Regions from separate parts of the Sphingomonas sp. MJ1 (PH-R8) genome, predicted to be linked through region 3. Evidence: predicted binding sites of a transcription regulator. Region 3 holds the regulator's gene; each other region holds the start of a gene.
The links. The regulator LexA, encoded in region 3, represses DNA repair genes until DNA is damaged. The targets are predictions, from matches to a motif close to GTTCCNCNCTTGTTCT.

Region 1 (2,262 bases), on a different contig from region 3:
CGAGCCTAGCCAAGCTAGCCGAACCTGCCGAGCCATGCCGCTGAGCTTCATCAATGCACGCTTGATTGAGCCAACTCGGCCAGGGCACTGATCACGACAACCCAGCGCGCAGCGGCGGTCGAGCTTTCCTTCTTCCGTACCTCTTCTAGATAGGCGTCCGCCCAGCCAATTGCCTCGGACAAGCCGAGATCCCGGCGGAGATCGATCGCGATCGCCCACGCCTCCTCGAGGATAGGTTGTACCGCCGGGTCGGTTGGAGCGCCGTTCCCCAGCTTGTGCTGGCCTTCAACGGCGAGGGAAGCAGGGTCAGCCATCAGGGTAGATCTCGTCTGGCCAGAGCTCGACCGTGGCCGGATCTGGCGGTGTGGCACCAATCGCATGAGGCGGCGGCAGAACGGGATGATCGCCGTCGAACGCGATGCGAACGGCGGCGCCAGCTGGCGTGGCAGCCTGGAAGATCACCTCGATCGGGCGGCCGTTGCGCAGCATGCCACCAATCCAGGGAGCACGATCGGCGGTCAGATAGCCGATCTGGACGTTGCGGCTGCTGAACACCGCGATCGCGTTCGGGTCCGCCGGGTTCTTAGGCTCAGGGACCAAGTCGACCGGGTCGCCGGGCACGCACAGCAGGATCTCAAACCGTCTGTTGCCGCCGTCCGCATTGGGATGGTTCGCGCCGACGACGTGCAGGCTCAATTGCTTCATGCTTGCACCTGTGATCGGGCGGGGTCGCTCAGCTCAGCGTCCGGCCGAACCATAGCACCCGCCCCACGATGTCGATGCGGCTGGGGTTGATGTCCTGCCAGCTCGGATAATCGGGGTTGTCGCTCTTGATCGAGATGCCGCGTCCCGAGGGCTGCCGCGCCAGCCGCTTGACCATCAGGCTGTCATCGAGCCGCAGGACGTAGATTCCGTCGCGCAACCGGCTCACGCCATCCTTGCGATCGACCAGCACGTCGTCGCCATCGGCGAGCGTCGGCGCCATTGAGTCGCCCTTCACCTGGATGATCGACAGACCGTCCGCCGAGCCCTTGGTACGCTCGCGCAGCCAGCGCGGATCAAAGCCGATCGACGTCCGGCGCGCCTCGCCAAAATCGGCGGCGCCGTAGCCGGCGGATGCGTAGACGTCGAGCACCGGCACCTGCTGCAGCGTCGGCTTCTCCCATTCCTGGGGGCCACCGAGGACCGTTTCCTTCACGCCAAAGTAACTGGCGAGAAGACGACGATCCTTCTCGTCGAGGCGCTTGGGCGTCCCCCGCTTGATGAACTGCTGAATGTAGGCCGGGTTGCGGCCAAGCATGCGCGACAGCGCGGCATACTCCTCCTTGCGCTCATCGATGAGCCGCTGGAGCGCTTCGCGTGGGTGTTCGATCGTGGCGAGCATCATAGGGGATTTCCTACAGCACCGGTTGCGCGGTATGGAACATAAAAGGAACGAAGTAAAGCGAGTCGTGACGCATGGACGGGGATCTGCTGCCGAGGATCGAAATCTTCCTGACACGGATGGGTCTTAGCCCCACGCGGTTCGGCCGCCTCGTCGTCCACGATCCGCGCTTCGTCTTCGACCTCCGGGCCGGCCGCCGGCCACGTCGGCGCGTTCACGCGCATGTCCATGCTTGGCTGCTGCAAAACGGGGCGTGAGCCGGGGCGCTCGAGGATATGGCGCATCTTAGAAGCTCCCCAGACGCCAAGCTGACAGGACCTTGCGCACGTAGGTCGGGGTCTCGCTATTGGCGGGAATACCACGCGCCCGCATGACCGCCGCCGGCCCGGCATTGTAGGCGGCCAAGGCCAGTGTCACCGAGCCGAACTTGTCGAGCATTGCTCTCAAGAAGCGAGCCCCACCATCGACGTTCATGCGCGCGTCGAATGGATCGAGGACACCCAGCGCCCGCGCCGTCGCGGGCATCAGCTGCGCCAAACCCATGGCCCCGGCGCGACTGACCACGCCAGGCTGGTAGGCTGATTCCACCGCGATCAGTGCATCGAGCAAACCGTTCGGCAGCGCGTGGCGAAGCTCAGCGGCACGGATGAAGGCGAGAAACCGCTCGCGTCCCTTAGGCCGCTCGTGCCTTGCCGCAGCGACGGTCATGACCGGGGTATCAGCGGCCGCGGCCGAGGACGCGTGTGGTGTTGCCGCGACCCGGTGCTCGATCAGCTCGAAAGCCGCAGCTGGAGCATCGTCCGCCTCTATCGAACTCGGCTCCGCGTCGGCTTGCTGCGCAAGCGCGGGTGAGGCCCAGGCCAGCAGCGCTGCCGTGG
Region 2 (2,262 bases), on a different contig from region 3:
GTAGGCGATGGCGTCGCGGATCTCCATCCGCTCGTAGAAACGCTGGCCACCGACGATGCGGTAGGGCAGGCCGATCGCGATGAAGCGGTCCTCGAACTCGCGGGTCTGGTGCTGCGCGCGCACCAAGATCGCCATCTCGTCATAGGATTTGCCCGACCGGCGGCACGCCTCCATCTCCTCGCCGACGCGGCGCGCTTCCTCGGGACCGTCCCACACGCCGATCACGCGCACCTTCTCGCCCGCGTCGAGCTCGGTCCACAGCTGCTTGCCCAACCGCCCGCTGTTGTTGGCGATGACGCCGCCGGCCGCGCCCAGGATGTGCGGCGTGGAGCGGTAGTTCTGCTCCAGCCGGATCACCTTGGCGCCCGGGAAGTCGCGTTCGAAGCGCAGGATGTTCTCCACCTGCGCGCCCCGCCACGAATAGATCGACTGGTCGTCGTCGCCGACGCAGCAGATGTTCTTGCGCTCCTGCGCCAGCAGCCGCAGCCACAGATACTGGACCGAGTTGGTGTCCTGATACTCGTCCACCATGATGTAGCGGAAGCACTGTTGATAGTGCTCCAGCACGTCGCGATGCGTGCGCAGAATGGTCAGCACGTGGAGCAGCAGGTCGCCGAAGTCGCAGGCGTTCACCGCTTTGAGCCGGTCCTGATACTGCTGGTACAGCTCGCCGCCGCGACCGTTGGCGAAGCGCTCGCTCTCGCCCGCATCGACGTCTGCGGGCGTCATCCCCTTGTTCTTCCAGCTGTCGATCACGCCGGCGAGCTGGCGCGCGGGAAACCGCTTCTCGTCCAGGTTCGCCGCCACGATCAGCTGCTTTATCAGCCGCAGCTGGTCGTCGGTGTCGAGGATGGTGAAGTTCGACTGCAGCCCCACCAACTCGGCATGGCGGCGCAGCATCTTCGCGCCGATCGCGTGAAAGGTGCCGAGCCACGGCATCCCCTCGACCGCGTCGCCGACCAGCCGCCCGACACGCTCGCGCATCTCGCGCGCAGCCTTGTTGGTGAAGGTGACCGACAGGATTTCCGACGGCCACGCCTTGCGCGTGTAGAGCAAGTGCGCGAGCCGTGCGGTCAACGCCGCCGTCTTGCCCGTGCCCGCGCCTGCCAGCACCAGCACCGGCCCCTCGCTCGTCAGCACGGCTTCGCGCTGCGGTTCGTTGAGGCCGCGCAGGTACGGCGGGTCCTGGGGCGAGGGGGTCGTCTGCGGCACGGTCATGCGCGAACAGCTAGGGAACGAAGCCCGCCGGGGCAAGGCTTGAACCGCGCTATCCCTTGCGTCCGAAGGCACGTTGCATAGGCGGAGCAGACGCCCCGGCAGCTGTCGTATCCCTGCGAAGGCAGGGATCCAGGGCCAAGCAGAACAACGACCTGTCACGCTCGAAACCGTGGGCTCCTGCCTTCGCAGGAGCACGAGATAGGGTGCGTAACGATGCTGCGCTCCGGGAATGGCATCAGCAACAAAGATGCGCGGCTAGGTTGACCTCGCGCAATCGCCTCGCCAACCAGCGCGCATGACCGCCCCATCCTCCGCCGCCATGCCGATCCCGGCCGCCGTTCTGCCCGTAGAGGGCGGCCCCTCCAGCCGCCGCATCCTGCTCGCGAGCCTCGTCGGCACCTCGGTCGAATTCTACGACTTCTACATCTATGCCACTGCCGCGGCGCTGGTATTCCCCACGCTGTTCTTCCCGGCCGAGTCGGAGTCGGCGCGGCTGATGCTGAGCTACGCCAGCCTCGGCCTCGCCTTCCTCGCCCGCCCGCTCGGCGCGGCGCTGTTCGGCCACTTCGGCGACCGCATGGGGCGCAAGTCGACGCTGGTCGCCTCGCTGATGCTGATGGGCGGCTCGACCCTCGCGATCGCGTTTCTGCCCACCTACGGCCAGGTCGGCCTGCTCGCCCCGTTCCTGCTGTGCGTGCTGCGCTTCGCCCAGGGGCTCGGCCTCGGCGGCGAGTGGGGCGGGGCGGCGCTGCTCGCGGTGGAGAATGCGCCCAAGGGCTGGGCCGGGCGCTTCGGATCGGTGCCGCAGCTGGGCGCACCGGTCGGCTTCCTCGCCGCCAATGGCCTCTTCCTGCTGCTCGGCCTCGGCCTGGACGAAGTCGCGTTCCGCAGCTGGGGCTGGCGCCTGCCGTTCCTCGCCAGCGCGCTGCTGGTCGGCCTCGGCCTGTGGGTCCGCCTGAAGCTCACCGAAACCGCCGAGTTCCGCGCCGCCCTGGAACACGAAGCGCCCGCGTCGGTGCCGCTTGCCGAACTCTTCCGCAGCCA
Region 3 (2,262 bases):
GGTGTAGAGGGCGAACTGCCCCCGCTCGCCGAGCAGCCTAACGCCCGCTGCACCGCCGACGTCTGCGTCGTCGATGTTGCCGCTCGCGACCGCATCTGGCGCGTCGTCGCCACCCGTAGCGGCTACTTGCTTCCGGTGGGCGACCTGATCGCCGCATGCCGCGACGCCGACATCGTCGTGAGCGAACGCCGTCTCCCGCGCGGCTGCACGCCCCGGTGGCTGCGGCTAGACCGACCGGTGCTCGCGCAAACGGGCGGCATCGCCATCCGCTTCGATCCGCCCGAGGCGCGCCGGGCCCGCGCGCCCGGGGATCAGCACCCGTGGATCACCCCGCCGACGACGGCGCCCGTGGCGGATCGCTGGCCGCGGCGCAGAAGGAGCGGCCGGGACCACCCGTCTCCCTGACGCCGCACCGCGCCAGCTATCCACCTCCGCCTCGTCATTCTGACAAAGGCCGGGGTTGCTAGCCTCTCCCACGGCACCCGCCACGCATGCTCCTGCGGAGGCAGAAGCCCAGGTTGGGGTGCTGCACGTCGTTGTCCTGCTTGGACCCGGACCGCCGCCTACGCAGGGACTCGGCGTATCCGTACCTCTGCTCCGATGGCGAGGGTCCCGCCTCCGCGGGGCAGGATGATGTGCGCCGGGCGACCTGCTTCGCGGAGCCAACTCCCACGAGCCGCACGCTATGGCTCTTTGCAGAGCCATCACCCCTTCGCCCGAACGCGCAATGAAGACGGACCCGAGCCGGCCGCGACGCGTCAATGGCCGCAACCCGGTCACAGGGGAATTCGAGCGTCCGCCTCAGTAGCGGCGCAGCAGCCCGGCAAGCTTCCCCTGCACCCGCACCTGATCCGGGCGATAGCGCTGCGGATCATAGCTGCGGTTCGCCGGGTCGAGGCGGATCATCGCGCCTTCGCGACGAAAGTACTTCAGCGTCGCCTCGTTCTCGTCGATCAGCGCAACCACGATCTCGCCATCCCGCGCCGCATCGGTGCGGCGGACCAAGGCATAGTCGCCGTCGAGGATGCCCGCCTCGACCATCGAGTCCCCCGCGACCTCCAGCGCATAATGCTCGCCCGAGCCGAGCAGCGCGGCCGGCACCGGCAGCATCTGCTGGCCTTCCATCGCCTCGATCGGGACGCCGGCGGCGATGCGGCCGTGCAGCGGGATCTCGATAACGTCGTTGGCGGGAGCGGGCGGGGCGACTGGCGCGCTCCGGGCGGGCGCCGACTTGGCCGGCGCCTTCTTGGCCGTTTCCGGCCGGTCCGGCATCCGCAGCACTTCCAGCGCGCGGGCGCGGTTCGGCAGGCGGCGGATGAACTGGCGTTCCTCCAGCGCGCTGATCAGGCGATGCACGCCCGACTTCGACTTGAGGTCGAGCGCTTCCTTCATCTCCTCGAACGAGGGGGATACGCCGGTTTCCTTCAACCGGTCGTCGATGAAGCAGATCAGCTCGTGCTGCTTGCGCGTGAGCATGCGGTCCTCCGTCGGAACAGATATGGAACCTTTAGGAAACGGAGCCGCCCCCTGTCAACCGATATCCAGGATTTCCACCGAGTCGCCCGCGTTTGCCGCGGCCGCATGGGGAGGACGCACGATCAGGCAGTCTGCCCGGGCGAGCGTGCGCAGCATGGAACTGTCCTGCGTAGGGGCGGGGAAGGCAACCCCGTCGCGCAGCTGAGCGCGCAGGTGATCGGCCCTCCGGTCGTTCGCGGCCAGCGGCGCGCCGAGCGGCACCACGCGCCGCCGCGACAGCGGATCGGCCGCGCCCGCGAGCGTGCGCACCAGCGGCAGCAGGAACAGCGTTGCCGTCACGAATGCGGAGACCGGGTTGCCCGGCAACCCCAGCACGACGGCGTTGCGGAGCCTGCCCGCCATCATCGGCTTGCCCGGCCGCATCGCGATGCGCCAGAAGTCGATCCGCGCGCCGGCCGCCTCCAGCGCCGGCCGCACCAGATCGTGGTCGCCGACGGAGGCGCCCCCCGTCGTCACCAGCACATCGGCATCCACCCCGGCGAAGGTGGCAGTGAGTGCGGAGAGGTCGTCCGGCAGGATGCCCAGGTCGATCCGTTCGACGGGCAACCTCCCGAGCAGACCCGCCAGCAGCACGCCGTTGGACTCCGGGAGCCCGGCGTCGGGAGGTGAACCCGGTGGCACGAGTTCGTCCCCCGTGGCCGCGATCGCCACCCGCACCTGGCGCCGGACGGGAACCATGCCGTGTCCGCCGACGGCCAGCAGCGCTGCCGCAGCCGGCGTGATCGC

Region 1: the regulator LexA is predicted to act here: its motif matches at 1,421-1,436, upstream of VPH46_RS09795 (S24 family peptidase).
Region 2: the regulator LexA is predicted to act here: its motif matches at 1,222-1,237, upstream of VPH46_RS00160 (ATP-dependent helicase).

Annotation. Positions count from the first base shown of each region.
Region 1 covers NZ_JBBEFX010000009.1:118,229-120,490, reverse strand. Annotated here, with positions in the region: gene VPH46_RS09805 (hypothetical protein) at 51-314, opposite strand; gene VPH46_RS09800 (HIRAN domain-containing protein) at 307-705, opposite strand; gene VPH46_RS09795 (S24 family peptidase) at 734-1,372, opposite strand; gene VPH46_RS09790 (lytic transglycosylase domain-containing protein) at 1,670-2,262, opposite strand, start outside.
Region 2 covers NZ_JBBEFX010000001.1:31,715-33,976, forward strand. Annotated here, with positions in the region: gene VPH46_RS00160 (ATP-dependent helicase) at 1-1,218, opposite strand, end outside; gene VPH46_RS00165 (MFS transporter) at 1,538-2,262, shown strand, end outside.
Region 3 covers NZ_JBBEFX010000004.1:76,521-78,782, reverse strand. Annotated here, with positions in the region: gene VPH46_RS04925 (ComEC/Rec2 family competence protein) at 1-405, shown strand, start outside; gene lexA (transcriptional repressor LexA) at 802-1,476, opposite strand; gene VPH46_RS04915 (molybdopterin molybdotransferase MoeA) at 1,531-2,262, opposite strand, start outside.